DNA from 2 places in the Microbacterium sp. sgz311019 genome. Region 2 is predicted to be linked to the other one. Evidence: predicted binding sites of a transcription regulator. Region 2 holds the regulator's gene; the other holds the start of a gene.

Region 1 (7,110 bases), on a different contig from region 2:
TCACGTTCTCGAGAGACACGTAACGCCCCGACGTCGTGACCGTCTCCCCCGACAGCAGGCTCCGCAGCGCAGGGAGGTACTCGCGCATGAGGCTCAGCGGCGAGGCGACGCGGGCGCCGATCTGCCCCATCCAGGACTGCACCCCGTGCCCGACGCCGGGCAGGAGCCGTCCGGGGAACAGACGCGCGACCGTCGCGATCTCCATCGCACTCGTCGCGACGTTGCGCATCGGCATGGGAGCGATCCCGACCCCGACCCGCAGCTTCTCGGTCGACGCGAGGGCGACGGATGCGGCGGCGTACGCCGAGTGGACGAAGCAGTCCTCCCACAGCCACAGCTCGCCGAGTCCCGCGGCCTCGGCGGCGCGTGCCGCCGCTGGGAGGTCCTCGGGCGGGTACCAGTGGGGGACGAAGATCGCGCCGATGCGGGTCATGCGCTCAGTCTTCCAGAGGCCTCCCCCCATGGCCCTATCTCGCGGTCAGGCGCGCGGCGGTCTCCACGAAGGACACGTAGTCCTCCGCGTCGCCCCCGGAAACGATCGCCCGCAGCACGACCTCGTCGACCGCCGCGCAGTATGCCGGGAGGCGGCCGGCGAAGCTGTCCGCGTCGAGCACCGTCTCCGCCGCTGCGATGCCGAGGCGATCGAAGTTCGCCCGGTAGCTCGGGTAGGACGCGTAGCGGTCGACCTCGGCCTGCAGAGCGGGGCCGGCCGCCGCATCCAGCGCCGTCCGCACGTAGAGTGCGACGTGGGCGTCGACGGAGGCGCCGTGCGCGTCCCGCGCCTGCGCTGCGGCGATGTCCGGCGTGAGCCAGCTCAGGAGCGGCCCCTGACCCGCCGTCACCGCCACCTCGCGCATCTTCGGGCCGAGCGCGCCGACGAGCACACGGGCCGAGGTCTGCTCTCGCAGCCGCAGCGCCGCATCGCGCACGAGAGCCAGAGCGCCGGCACGCGCCTGCCCCGAGCCGATGCCCAGGACGAGCCGTTCCTGGGGCAGAGCCGCGATCGCCCCGGTGAGCGATTCGACGGGTCGCCGGTCCACCGCGACCACGCCGGCCGCGAGCACGAGACGCTCGGTGACCGCCGCGGCCGCCGCGAGACCCGCGAGCGCATCTCCGCCGGGGGTGTCGTTCACCCAGAGCGCGTGAAAACCTGCGGCCTCGACCGCGGAGGCGATGCGGGCGATGACGGCCGGACCCAGGAGGCCTGCCACGCCGATGGAGACTCGTGCATCCGTCATGGTTCGAGCATGCCTCATCCCCCAGCGCAAGGGGCCTGACAGCTGCGCTCCGCGGGCGCAGAGTTGAGGACATGGCGCGCATCGGCACCTCCGGGTGGAGCTACGAGCACTGGGAGGACGCGCTCTACCACGGGGTCGCGACCGGCCGGCGCCTGGAGGTCTACGCGCAGGAGTTCGACACCGTCGAGCTGAACGCCAGCTTCTATCACTGGCCGCCCGACGCGCGCTTCGCGGCCTGGCGCGACCAGCTGCCGGAGGGGTTCGAGCTGGCGGTCAAGGCTCCGCGCGGCCTCTCGCACTCCCGGCGGCTGCGCGACCCGGCCGAGTGGATCTCGCGCATCGAGCGCGGTCTGCGCGCGCTCGACGGCAGACGCGGCCCGCTCATCGTGCAGCTGCCGCCGACGATGGAGCGCGACGACCAGCGGCTCGCCGACTTCCTCCAGGCGCTCCCGCATTGGACGCGACCCGCCGTGGAGTTCCGGCATGCGAGTTGGAACGACGAGGTGGTCTTCGCGATCCTCGAGCGTCACGACGCCGCGTACTGCATCATGGGCGGCGCCGCGCTCCCCACGGTTCTGCGCCTCACCAGTGCCCTGGTCTACGTGCGGCTACACGGCCCCGATCAGAAGCAGCTCTACCGCGGCTGCTACTCCGACGACGAGCTGCGCGAATGGGCACGGCGTGTCCGGGAGTGGGAGACCTCCGGGCACGATGTCTACGTCTACTTCGACAACGACGAACTCGGGCACGCCGTCCGCAACGCGCGAACCCTCATCGCGATGCTCGCCGGATAGCGCGAAGCCCCGGGCCGATCGCTCGACCCGGGGCTCCGATCCGTTTTACGCGGCGGCCGCGTAGATGCCGACCGTGACGCCGATGCCGCGGGGGGACGCATCCACCGTCACCGAGCCGCCGTCGGCGAGCGAGCCGTCGACGAACAGGTCCGCGATGCGGTCATCGACCTCGCGCTGGATCAGCCGGCGCAGCGGCCGGGCGCCGTACTCCGGCTCGTACCCGTGCTCGGCGAGCCAGTCGATCGCCGCGGGGGTCGCCTCGAACGCGACCTCGCGCGACGCGAGACGGGATGCCGTGGCCTGCAGCTGCAGGCCCACGATGTCGCGCAGCTGCTCCTTCTCGAGCTTGCGGAACAGCACGATCTCGTCGATGCGGTTCAGGAACTCCGGCCGCATCGCTTCGCGCAGGCGTCCCATGACGCGATTGCGAAGGTCCTCCTCCTCATACGAGGAGCCGCTCGTCGTGAACCCGATCGCGCCGGAGCGCGACGCCAGATACTCGGAGCCGAGGTTCGAGGTCATCACGACGATCGTGTTGCGGAAGTCGACCGTGCGACCCTGTCCGTCGGTGAGCCGGCCGTCGTCGAGCACCTGCAGCAGCACGTTGAAGACGTCCGGATGCGCCTTCTCGATCTCGTCGAACAGCACGACCGCGTACGGGTTGCGGCGCACGCGCTCGGTGAGCTGGCCGGCCTCGTCGTAGCCGACGTATCCGGGAGGGGCGCCGACCAGGCGCGACACGGTGTGGCGCTCCCCGAACTCGCTCATGTCGAAGCGGATCACGGCGTCCTCATCGGAGAAGACGGATGCCGCCAGGGCCTTCGCCAGCTCCGTCTTGCCGACGCCGGTGGGCCCGAGGAAGAGGAACGATCCGATCGGCCGACGGGCGTCGCCCATGCCGGTGCGGTTACGCCGCACGGCCTTCGCGACCGCCTCGACCGCGGTGTCCTGGCCGATGACGCGTCCGTGCAGCTCGTCGCCGAGGCTCGCGAGACGCGCGCGCTCGGTCGCCGTCAGGCGGGACACCGGGATGCCGGTGGCGCGGCTGATCACGGCCGCGATCTCGGGCTCGTCCACGACGGCCTCGACGTTCTGCCCGCGGGTGGTCGCGTCATCGATCTCGGTCTGCACCTCGGCGATGCGATCGCGGACGGCCGAGGCCTCCTCGTACCGCTCGGCAGCGACCGCGGAGTTCTTCTCCGCCTCGAGGTCTGCGAGCCGCTGCATGAGCTTCGACACGTCGACCTTGGCGCCCAGGCGCAGGCGCAGCCGCGCACCGGCCTGGTCGATGAGATCGATCGCCTTGTCCGGCAGCACCCGCTCGGTGACGTAGCGGTCGCTGAGTTCGACGGCGGCGCGCAGCGCCTCGTCGGTGTAGCTCACGCCGTGGTGCTCCTCGTACGCCGGGCGCAGCCCCTGCAGGATGAGAACGGCATCGGCGACCGACGGCTCGCCCACGCGCACCGGCTGGAACCTGCGCTCCAGCGCCGGGTCCTTCTCGATCGTCCGGTACTCCTTGAGCGTGGTCGCGCCCACGAGGTGCAGGTCACCGCGCGCGAGGCGCGGCTTCAGGATGTTGCCCGCATCCATCGAACCCTCACCTCCGGCGCCCGCGCCGACCACGGTGTGGACCTCGTCGACGAAGGCGATGATGTCGCCCTCGGCCGCGGCGATCTCGTCCATGGTCTTCGTGAGGCGCTCCTCGAAGTCGCCCCGGTACCGGGCGCCCGCGAGCATCGCGGGGAGGTCGAGCACGAGCACGCGCTTGTCGCGCAGCTGGTCGGGCACCTCGTCGGCCACGATCGCGCGGGCCAGGCCCTCCACGATCGCCGTCTTGCCGACGCCGGCCTCGCCGACGAGCACGGGGTTGTTCTTGGTGCGCCGGCTCAGGATCTCGATCGTCTGCTCGATCTCGTCGACGCGTCCGATCACCGGGTCGAGCCGACCCTCACGGGCGAGCGCGGTGAGGTCGGTCGCGTACCTGTCGAGCAGGGGCGTGACGGATGCGGGATCCCCCGCGTCCTCGCCCAGGGACTCAGGCGCGTCGGCCGGCACAGCCTCGCGCATTCCCTGGGTCAGCGCCTCGGCGGTGACGCCGGCGTGCGCCAGGATCTGGCCCGCGGGCGCATCCTGACCCAGCACGAGCGCGAAGAACACGTGCTCGGGGTCGATGTAGGTCGAGCCGCTGGAGCGCGCCACCTGGTAGGCGTGGAACAGCGCCCGCGAGGCGCTCGGCGTGATCGTCGCGCCGTCGACGTCGGCGGGGGCGCCGGCCGCGGGCAGGCGCGACTCGGTCGCGGCGACGAGCCGGATCGGGTCGACGCCGACGCGGCGGACCGCCTGGGCGACGTTGTCGTCCTGGACGAGCACGCGCAGGATGTGCAGTGCGTCGAGCTCGGTCTGGCCGCGCTCCAGCGCGAACCGGCCGGCGTTCTGCAGAATCGTCTGCGTGCGCGTCGTCAGGAAGCGGGTGAGATCGATGGATCTGCTCTGGCGCGCCTGCTCGCCCGCGAGATAGCGAGCGAGGAAGTCGTCGAACGAGCTGGCCCCCTCGGTGGGGAAGTCTTCGGGCACGTGTCCTCCTGAAACTTGAGTGTGCTTCACTCAAGTTGAACCAGTGCGCGTGCGAGGTATTCCCGATCGGGTGTCGGACCCCCTCCCTAGCCTGGATTCATGACACAAGAGACCGCGATGGACTGGCGCATCGAACTGATCTTCGTCCCCGTGACCGATGTCGACGTGGCGAAGGAGTTCTACACGCGGATCGGGTTCCACCCCGACCACGATCAGACCCCGTTCGACGGCCTGCGGTTCGTTCAGATGACCCCTCCCGGCTCGGCGTGCTCGATCGCGTTCGGCACGGGTCTCGGCGTCGACCTCGAGCCCGGCAAGCAGAACACGATCCAGGTGGTCGTCCCCGACGCCGATGAAGCGCTGGCGCACCTGCGCGCGGCCGGCGTCGACGCGGATGGCGTCGACGACCAGGCGTGGGGGCGTTTCGTCACGTTCCCCGATCCCGACGGCAACCGCTGGACGCTGCAGCAGATGCCGCCGCGCTGAGCGCTACTCGGGGCGCACGCGAGTGTCAAGCCCGGTGCGATCCCGCCCGGTCCGTTCCAGACTCGGGGCATGAGCGAATCGAACACCTGGCCCGAACCCGGCATCCCCGGGCAGCCGAGTGAGCCGGGCATCCCGGCGCCGGATGGTCCCGTGGAACCCGCTGTGCCGACACCGAGCGAACCGACTGTGCCGACACCGAGCGAGCCCACTGCACCGAACCCGAGCGAGCCGCTCGCACCGTACCCGGACGAGCCGCCGCTTCCCTGACGGGGAGCAGGCAGGGTCAGTCCCGCACGGTCTGGCGGGACGACTCGAGCACGCGGATCAGCGTCCCCGAGTCGTACGCACCGAGGTGCCGCTTCCCGCCGATGAAGAACGTCGGGGTGGAGTGCAGGTCCATGAGCTCGGCATCCATCCGGTCGTCGTCGACGCGGCGCGCGGCCTCCGGCGAGCGGAGGTCGGCGATGAACCGCTCGACGTCGAGTCCGAGCTCGTGCGCGTAACGGCAGAGATCGTCGGGCTCGAGATGGTCTTGTGAGGCGAACAGCACCGGCCCGTAGTCGAAGAAGCGATCCTGCATCGCGGCTGCCTCGGCGGCGATCGCGGCGGCCGTCGCGTGCGGGTGCACACGGTCGAGGGGCAGGTGCCGGTAGACCCAGCGCACCTCGTCGCCGAAATGCGCCAGCACGGCGTCCACCGAGCCGGTCGCGCGGCTGCAGAACGGGCACTCGAAGTCGGCGTACTCGACGATCGTCAGCGGCGCGTCCACCGGGCCCCGGATATGGTCGCGCGCCGGGTCGACGGGCCGGTTGAGCTTCGCGCCTACGGCTCGCGGCGGCCGCACCCGATCGCCGATGCGCAGGACGGCCCAGCCGATGAGGAACGCGAGGACGGAGGCGACGAGCACGCCGACGCGCGCGAGGTTCTGCGTATGCGGGTCGGAGATCGCGACCGGCACGAGGAACAGGGCGATCGTGAAGCCGATGCCACTGAGAGCCGCGCCGCCCGCGATGCGGGTCATGCCGAGGCCCGGCGCGAGCTCCCCGAGGCGGAGCCGGCGCAGGAGGGCCGTGATCCCGGTGACGCCGACGAACTTCCCGACGACGAGGGCGACGATGATCCCCCACGTGACCGGGGAGGTCGCGGCATCCGTCACCGTCTGAGGGTCGAGGTGCACGCCGGCGTTCGCCAACGCGAAGATCGGCAGCACGCCGAGTGCGATGTACGGCCGCCAGGCGGCATCGAGCCGCTCATTGATCGACAGCGAATCGCGGACGCTGCGGGCCACGGCCGTGGCGTAGTAGACGTTGGGCGACTCGCGGAACGCCTGGCTGAGCTCGGCCGCGCGCTCGACGTCGCGGCGCCGCGGAGGAAAGACGGGGATGAGCAGCGCCACGGCCACGCCGGCGAGGGTGGGGTGCACGCCGCCGAGCAGCACGAGCACCCACAGCGCCGCGCCGAGCACGGCGTACGAGAAGCCGCGGCCCTCGGGCAGGAACCGTACGAGGGCGATCGCGACCATGCACACGCCCGCGAGGATGAGCGGCAGCAGCTGAACCCCGCCGCTGTAGAACAGGGCGATCACCGCGAGCGCGCCGATGTCGTCGACGACGGCGAGGGCGAGGAGGAACGTGCGCAGGCGGGCCGGGAACACCGGGGCGATCAGCGCCAGCGCACCGATGAGGAACGCGGTGTCGGTCGAGATGACGATCCCCCAGGCATGCGCCTCGCCCGTTCCGGCGGTGATCGCGGCATACAGGAGAGCCGGCACGACCAGTCCCGCAGCGGCGGCCGCCGCAGGAAGCGCCGCCCGCCGCGGTGACCCGAGCTCGCCGATGGTCAGCTCGCGCTTGACCTCCAGGCCCACGAGGAAGAAGAAGAACGTCATCAGTCCTTCGTTGACGAGCCCGTGGACGGTGAACGTCCACATGGCCCCGCCGACGCCGAAGCGCAGCGGGGTCTCCCAGAAGTGGGCGTATCCGTCGCCGGGAAGGTTCGCCCAAATGATCGCGACGGCG
Region 2 (7,110 bases):
GCGCGCCATGCGCTCTGCACGCAAGCGGACCGGTGACCAGGCCGTGCGCCGGATGACCGAGCCGGGGCCCGACGGGCGTCTGAGGTTCGTCATCCGTCCGCCCGCGATGTTCCACCTCGATGCCGCGCTGGAAGCGGATGCCGAGGCCCGACTGCGCGCCTACGCACGCAGTGCGAACGTCGACATCCAGATGCTGCTGCTGCACTACACGGCCTCGGACACCGCCTTCCGCGCCGTCGGCGTCGGCAGCGTCGGCACCCGCTGCTACATCACAGTCCTCGAGGACGGCGACGGCAACGCGCTGCTGCTGCAGACCAAGGAGGCACAGGAGAGCGTCCTCATCCGCTACGGCCGCGCGACGCAGCCCGCCGCCGCGATCGAGCACATCGAGCGCCACGGGGAGGGCGGACGGGTCGTCGGGATGCAGCGCGTGCTGCAGGCGATCTCGGACCCTTTCCTCGGACACTCGAAGGACGAGAACGGCGAGTACTACGTTCGGCAGTTCCGCGACATGAAGGGCGGCATCGACGTCGAGAGGCTGGCGGACGGGCCCTTCACCCGTTTCGGCGAGGCCTGCGCGATCACGCTGGCGCGCGCGCACGGGCAGACGGCGAATGCAGCCCGCGTCGCAGGCTACATCGGAAAGGGCCGCGTCGTCGCCGACGCGATCGTGTCATGGGCGAACGCGTACGCCGACGTGTCCCACGGAGACTGGCAGGCATTCGTCGCCGCTCGGCGCAAGTGACCAAGGGCCCTGTCATTCCCCGGAGCTGCGCCGTACCGTGGAGGGACAGCAGACTCAGCGACGAAGCGGAGGGAGTCCGAGATGCGAGCGACGGTGGGTGACCGCATCCGTGTGCACGGCAGGGCGGTCGGGATGGCGGACCACCTCGGCGAGGTGGTCGAGATCCGCGGGACGGATGACGATCAGCTCCTCGTCATCCGCTACGACGACGGACACGAGGGCGTGCTCTCGCCGGGCGCCGACTGCGAGATCCTGCACCAGGGCTGACCGACTCCTCGGCGGCCTGCTCGGTCCGTCGACGGATCAGTCGTCGGATGCCGCGGCATCCGTTCCCCGGCCCAGTTCGCCGCGCGGCTTCTGCCAGAGGACGACGTCGCGCGTGCGGCGCACGCGCGTGCCGGACTTCAGCCGGATCACCGATCCGCTGGCCTCGGCCGCGAACACGCGGGCACCGGGACGGTTCTCGAGTTCGATCTGCACCCGCTGCTCGAGGAGCTGGACGCGGCCGTGCAGTTCGCGCACCCGCTCCTCGAGCTCGAGGATGCGGACGATGGCGGGCAGGCTCATGCCGTCGGCCGACATCCGCGCGACCTCGCGCAGCTTCGCGACGTGTCGCAGGGAGTAGCGGCGCGAGCCGCCCTGGGTGCGTGCGGGGACGACGAGCCCGAGTCGGTCGTACTGGCGGAGGGTCTGCGGATGCATCCCTGACAGCTCGGCGGCCGCCGCGATCGCGAAGATCGGCGCATCCTCGTCGATCTCGTGTCGATCTGCCACGCCCTCACCTCCTCAGATCCGTCGAGCGGGCGTCCCCATCATCTAGCCGCGCGCCTTCGCCATGAGCTCGGCGCGCGGGTTCTCCTTCGGCTCGAGCGCCTGGAAGCGCTCGAGGGCCTCGCGTGCGGCGTCGTCGAGGTGGGAGGGCACCGCAACCTGGACCTCGGCGAGCAGGTCGCCGGTGCCCTTCGACGTCGAGACGCCGCGACCCTTGACCCGCAGAACGCGTCCGGAGGGCGTGCCCGGCGCGACACGGAGCCGCACGGGATCGCCCCCCAGCGTGGGCACCTCGATCGTCGCGCCCAGCGCAGCCTCGGTGAAGGTCACCGGCACGTGCACGCGGAGGTTCAGTCCCTCGCGGGTGAAGACCGGATGCGGGCGCACCGTGACGAGCACGACGATGTCGCCGTTCTCGCCGCCGTCGGCCGACGGTCGGCCCCGGCCACGTAGCCGCACCTTCTGGCCGTCGGCGATGCCGGCCGGGATCTTCACCTTGAACGGCTTGCCGTCCTCGCCCTGCAGCGTGATGGTCTCGCCCTTGGTGGCGGTGACGAAGTCGATCGTGGTGCGGGCCGTGACGTCCGCGCCCTTCGTGGGACCGCCGAAGCCGCGGTAGCCGCCTGTCGGCTGCCCGAACCGGCCCGTGCCGAAGCCGCCGCCCTGCTGGTTGAACATCGAGAAGATGTCGTCGAAGTCGCCCGCCGTCTGGTAGCGCGAACCGCCACGGCCCTGGCCGAACATGCTGAAGACGTCCTCGAAGCCGCCGGCCCCCGGACCGCCCGCCTGGAAGCGGGCACCGGAGCCCATGGCACGGATCTGGTCGTACTCCGCGCGCTGCTCGGCATCCGACAGCACGGAGTACGCCTCGCTGATCTCCTTGAACTTCGCCTCGGCAGCCGCATCACCCGGATTGGAGTCCGGGTGATACGTGCGCGCGAGCTTGCGGTACGTCTTCTTCAGCTCTGTCGCGTCGACGTCCTTCGAGACGCCGAGGACCGCGTAGAAGTCCTTGTCGAACCAGTCCTGGCTGGCCATCGCGCCTCCTACTCGGCGGGCACCGCGACGACGACCTTCGCCGGCCGCAGCTCGACGTCGCCGAGGCGGTAACCGACCTCGACGACTTCGAGGATCGTGGTCTCGGTCGCACCCGGCGTCGGCTGCTGGAAGATCGCCTCGTGCTGCTGGGGGTCGAAGAGATCTCCCCTGGCGCCGTACGTGGAGATTCCCATGCGCTCCGCCACCGCCCGCAGCTTCTCGGCGATGGCCGCGAAGGGGCTGCCGTCGTCGAGGTCGCCGTGCTTCTCGGCCCGGTCGAGGTCGTCGAGCACCGGCAGGAGGCCCTTGGCCACCGCGCCCTGCGCGCGGGCGATCTCGACCTCGCGCTGCTCCTCGGTACGGCGACGGTAGTTCGCGTACTCGGCCTGCAGCCGCTTGAGGTCGTTGAGCAGAGCAGACTCGAGGTCGGCCAGTGCCGCGTCCTCGGCGGCGGCATCCACGTTCTGCGTCGTGCCGAGGATGTCGTCGACCGTCAGCTCGTCATCCGTCGAGGCGTCGGCGTCAGGGGACCCGTCCTGCGCGCGGGGGCCGGAGGCGTGAGCCTCCGACCCCTCGTCGCTCGGACGGACCTCGTCGTCGCCGGTGCCCGGCTCGGGGAAGTCCTTGTCCGTCATGCTTATTTCTGCTCCTCGTCGTCGACGACCTCGGCGTCGATCACGTCCTCCTCGGGATTCGGCACGGAGCCGTTGCCCGGGTCGGCGACGTTCGGGTCGGCCTCCTGGCCCTGAGCCTGCTGCGAGGCGTAGATCGCCTCGCCCAGCTTGCCCTGCGACTGGTTCAGCTTGTCGAACGCGTTCTTCACGGCGTCGTCGTCATCGCCGGCGAGCGCGGTCTTCAGCGCGTCGACGTCGCCCTGGACGTCGTTCTTGACCTCGGCCGGGAGCTTGTCCTCGTTCTCCTTGATGAGCTTCTCGATGGAGTAGGCGAGGGTCTCGGCGTGGTTGCGGGTCTCGGCGGACTCGCGGCGCTTCTTGTCCTCGGCCGCGTGCTCCTCGGCCTCGCGCACCATCCGCTCGATGTCGTCCTTCGGCAGCGACGAGCCGCCGGTGATCGTCATCGACTGCTCCTTACCCGTGCCCTTGTCCTTGGCGGACACATGCACGATGCCGTTCGCGTCGATGTCGAAGGTGACCTCGATCTGCGGGATGCCGCGGGGCGCCGGCGCGATTCCGGTGAGCTCGAACGTTCCGAGCGGCTTGTTGTCGCGCGTGAACTCGCGCTCGCCCTGGAAGACCTGGATGGCGACCGACGGCTGGTTGTCGTCGGCGGTCGTGAAGGTCTCGCTGCGCTTGGTGGGAATGGCGGTGTTGCGCTCGATGAGCTTCGTCATGATGCCACCCTTGGTCTCGATGCCGAGGCTCAGGGGGGTGACGTCGATCAGCAGCACGTCCTTGCGTTCGCCCTTGAGGACGCCGGCCTGCAGGGCGGCGCCGACGGCGACGACCTCGTCCGGGTTCACGCCCTTGTTGGGCTCCTGGCCGCCGGTCTCCTTCTTGACGAGCTCGGAGACCGCGGGCATGCGGGTCGATCCGCCGACGAGCACGACGTGGTCGATGTCGCCGACCTTGATGCCGGCCTCGCGGATGACGTCCTCGAACGGCTTCTTGGTGCGGTCGAGAAGGTCCTTGGTGAGGTCCTCGAACTTCGCGCGCGTGATCGTCTCCGACAGCGACACCGGGCCGGACTCGGTCAGCGACAGGTAGGGCAGGTTCACCGACGTCGAGCTCGACGACGAGAGCTCCTTCTTCGCCTGCTCTGCAGCCTCCTTGAGGCGCTGCAGCGCGATCTTGTCGCCCGAGACGTCGACACCCGTGGTGTCCTTGAACTGCTTGATGAGGTAGTCGACGAGCCGCTGATCCCAGTCGTCGCCGCCGAGGCGGTTGTCACCGGCGGTCGCCCGCACCTGGATCGTGGAGAAGTCGTCGTCCTTGCCCACCTCGAGGAGCGAGACGTCGAACGTTCCGCCACCGAGGTCGAAGACGAGGATGAGCTCGTCCTCCTTGCCCTTGTCGAGGCCGTAGGCGAGAGCCGCCGCGGTCGGCTCGTTGATGATGCGCAGGACGTTCAGGCCCGCGATCTCGCCGGCCTCCTTGGTGGCCTGGCGCTCGGCGTCGTTGAAGTAGGCCGGGACGGTGATGACCGCGTCGCTGACGGAGTCGCCGAGGTACTGCTCCGCATCCCGCTTCAGCTTCTGCAGGATGCGCGCCGACACCTCCTGCGGCGTGTAGGTCTTGCCGTCGATCGGCTGGGTCTTCCAGTCGGTGCCCATGTGGCGCTTGACCGACGTGATCGTGCGGTCGACGTTCGTGACCGCCTGGCGCTTGGCGGTCTCGCCGACGAGCACCTCGCCGTCCTTCGTGAACGCCACGACCGAGGGCGTCGTGCGGAAGCCTTCGGCGTTCGCGATGACCTTGGGCTCGCCGCCCTCGAGGACGCTCACGACCGAGTTCGTCGTACCGAGGTCGATTCCCACTGCACGGGGCATATGTGTTCTCTCTCCTTGACGGGGGTCGCGACGGATGCCGCGGCCCGGGGTTCTCTTTCACATCTGCTCGTCGACCCATGACATCCCGAGAAGACGGGAATCTTGAGTCGCGATGGCTCAAGCATACGCCGGGGCATTTTCGGCGTCAAGTGAAGTTGATATGAACGCACTCAAGTTTGGCTCGGAGTGCAGTAGGGACCTGGGTCCCTAGCCACCGGCGAACACGCTCCCGTAGCGTCCCGAATGTCTCCGCGCCATCGGCGCAGACGCGCATCCGAAGAGCTCGACGCCACGCTGGGGAGCGTCGTCAAGACGGGCCCGGATGCATGGGACGGGATGGGGGCGGGCTGGGCGCCCCTTCCCGGTCCTTTCTTCAGGCGTCGAGGTAGCGGACGACGGCCTGCACGCGCCGGTGAGACTCGGCATCCGCCGTCAAACCGAGAGCGTCATAGATGCGCGACACGTGCTGCACGACCGCCTTCTCGGTGAGGAACAGGCGGGTGGCGATGCTGGCGTTGCTGAGTCCCTCGGCGACGAGCGCGAGCACCTCCTGCTGTCGGGGAGTCAGCGCCCCCACTGCGGAGTCGGCGTTGCGCGCCCGGCCCATCATGACCGCGACGACGTCGGGATCCAGGGCCGTGCCGCCGGCGGCGACCCGCTCCAGGTCGGCGAGGAACGTGTCGATGTCGGCGATCCGCTGCTTGAGGAGATAGCCGACGCGCTCGACGCCGTCGGCGAGCAGCTCGCGCGCGTAGCGGCGCTGCACGTGCTGCGACAGCACGACGACCGCCGTGCTCGGATCGGTGCGGCGGATCTCCAGCGCGGCGACGAGCCCCTCGTCGGTGCACGTCGGCGGCATGCGGATGTCGGTGACGACGAGATCGGGATGCAGCCGCCCGACCGCGGCGATCAGGCCCTCGGCATCCGTCGCCGATGCGACCACCTCATGACCGGCGTCGGCGAGCACGAGCTCGAGTCCTCGGCGGATGAGAGCCTCGTCCTCGGCGATCACGATGCGCACGGCAGCTCCGCTCTGAGGGTCGTGCCCGTCCCGGGCATGCTGTGGATCCGGAGGGTGCCGCCGACGGCGTCGACTCGGTCGGCGAGACCTCGCAGCCCCGTGCCGCGGTCGATCGCGGCGGTGCCGACGCCGTCGTCGGCGATCTCGATGCGCAGCACCCCCTCGGAGCTGCCGAGCCGCACCCGTGCGGCGCTCGCCCGGGAGTGCTTGACGATGTTCGTCAGGCCCTCCGAGATCACGTGGTACGCGGTGTATTCGATCGCCGGGCCGAAGGCCGCGCCGTCTGTGCTGTCATCCAGCACGGTCGCGATCGGCATGCGATCCACGAGGTCCTCGGCGGCGGCCGTGATCCCCCGCTCGATCAGCGCAGCGGGCACGAGGTCGTGGACGAAGGCACGCAGATCGGCCGCGGCGGCGTCGATGTCGGCACGCAGGCGCAGCGCGCGCTCGGGCACGGCGGATGCAGGAGCTGAAGCGATCCGGTGGGCTTCGAGCGCCAGCATCACGAGCTTCGCCTGCAGGCCGTCGTGCAGATCGCCCGCAATACGCCGGCGCTCTCGGTCTGCGGCCTCGACGATGCGCTCGCGCGACTCCACGAGCGCCTGACGGCTGGCGAGCAGCTCGGCGGTGAGCTGCTCGCTCTCGACCGCGATCGCCACGACGTTGCCGGCGCGCTCCACGAGGTCCGCGTCGCCCTTGAGCGCCGAGTCGTACGAGAACCCGCCGATCGTCCGGCCGTCGCGCTCGATCACATGCCACGCGCGCGTCGGCGACGTCGGCGGCTCGATGACCTGGCCGTCGTCGCCGATGAACTGCCCACGCTCGGCGACCCACACACCCAGCCGCAGCGTGGGATCGCCGAGGGCGGTCGCGAGCAGTGCCTCGATCGACAAGCTCGTCCGGGTCGTGCTGCCGAGCCACGTCGACAGCTCCTCGAGCTCGCTCGTGCGGGCGAAGCCGCCACGCAGGATGGCGATCGCGAGCACGAGCGGGATGCCGGCGAGCAGCGCGAGCTGGATCACCGTGCGG

Evidence for each region. The regulator HspR, encoded in region 2, represses chaperone genes until heat shock. The targets are predictions, from matches to a motif close to AAGTTGAGTCNNNNNGACTCAACTT.
Region 1: the regulator HspR is predicted to act here: its motif matches at 4,619-4,643, upstream of AC0NZN_RS04660 (ATP-dependent Clp protease ATP-binding subunit).

Annotation. Positions count from the first base shown of each region.
Region 1 is NZ_JBWAXO010000002.1:380,759-387,868, reverse strand. It holds gene AC0NZN_RS04675 (LLM class flavin-dependent oxidoreductase) at 1-433, opposite strand, end outside; gene AC0NZN_RS04670 (LLM class flavin-dependent oxidoreductase) at 468-1,238, opposite strand; gene AC0NZN_RS04665 (DUF72 domain-containing protein) at 1,310-2,032, shown strand; gene AC0NZN_RS04660 (ATP-dependent Clp protease ATP-binding subunit) at 2,078-4,606, opposite strand; gene AC0NZN_RS04655 (VOC family protein) at 4,724-5,092, shown strand; gene AC0NZN_RS04650 (hypothetical protein) at 5,162-5,359, shown strand; gene nhaA (Na+/H+ antiporter NhaA) at 5,376-7,110, opposite strand, start outside.
Region 2 is NZ_JBWAXO010000009.1:84,947-92,056, forward strand. It holds gene AC0NZN_RS14815 (DUF2252 domain-containing protein) at 1-745, shown strand, start outside; gene AC0NZN_RS14820 (DUF1918 domain-containing protein) at 827-1,012, shown strand; gene AC0NZN_RS14825 (heat shock protein transcriptional repressor HspR) at 1,049-1,519, opposite strand; gene AC0NZN_RS14830 (DnaJ C-terminal domain-containing protein) at 1,562-2,554, opposite strand; gene AC0NZN_RS14835 (nucleotide exchange factor GrpE) at 2,563-3,189, opposite strand; gene dnaK (molecular chaperone DnaK) at 3,192-5,060, opposite strand; gene AC0NZN_RS14845 (response regulator) at 5,434-6,081, opposite strand; gene AC0NZN_RS14850 (sensor histidine kinase) at 6,069-7,110, opposite strand, start outside.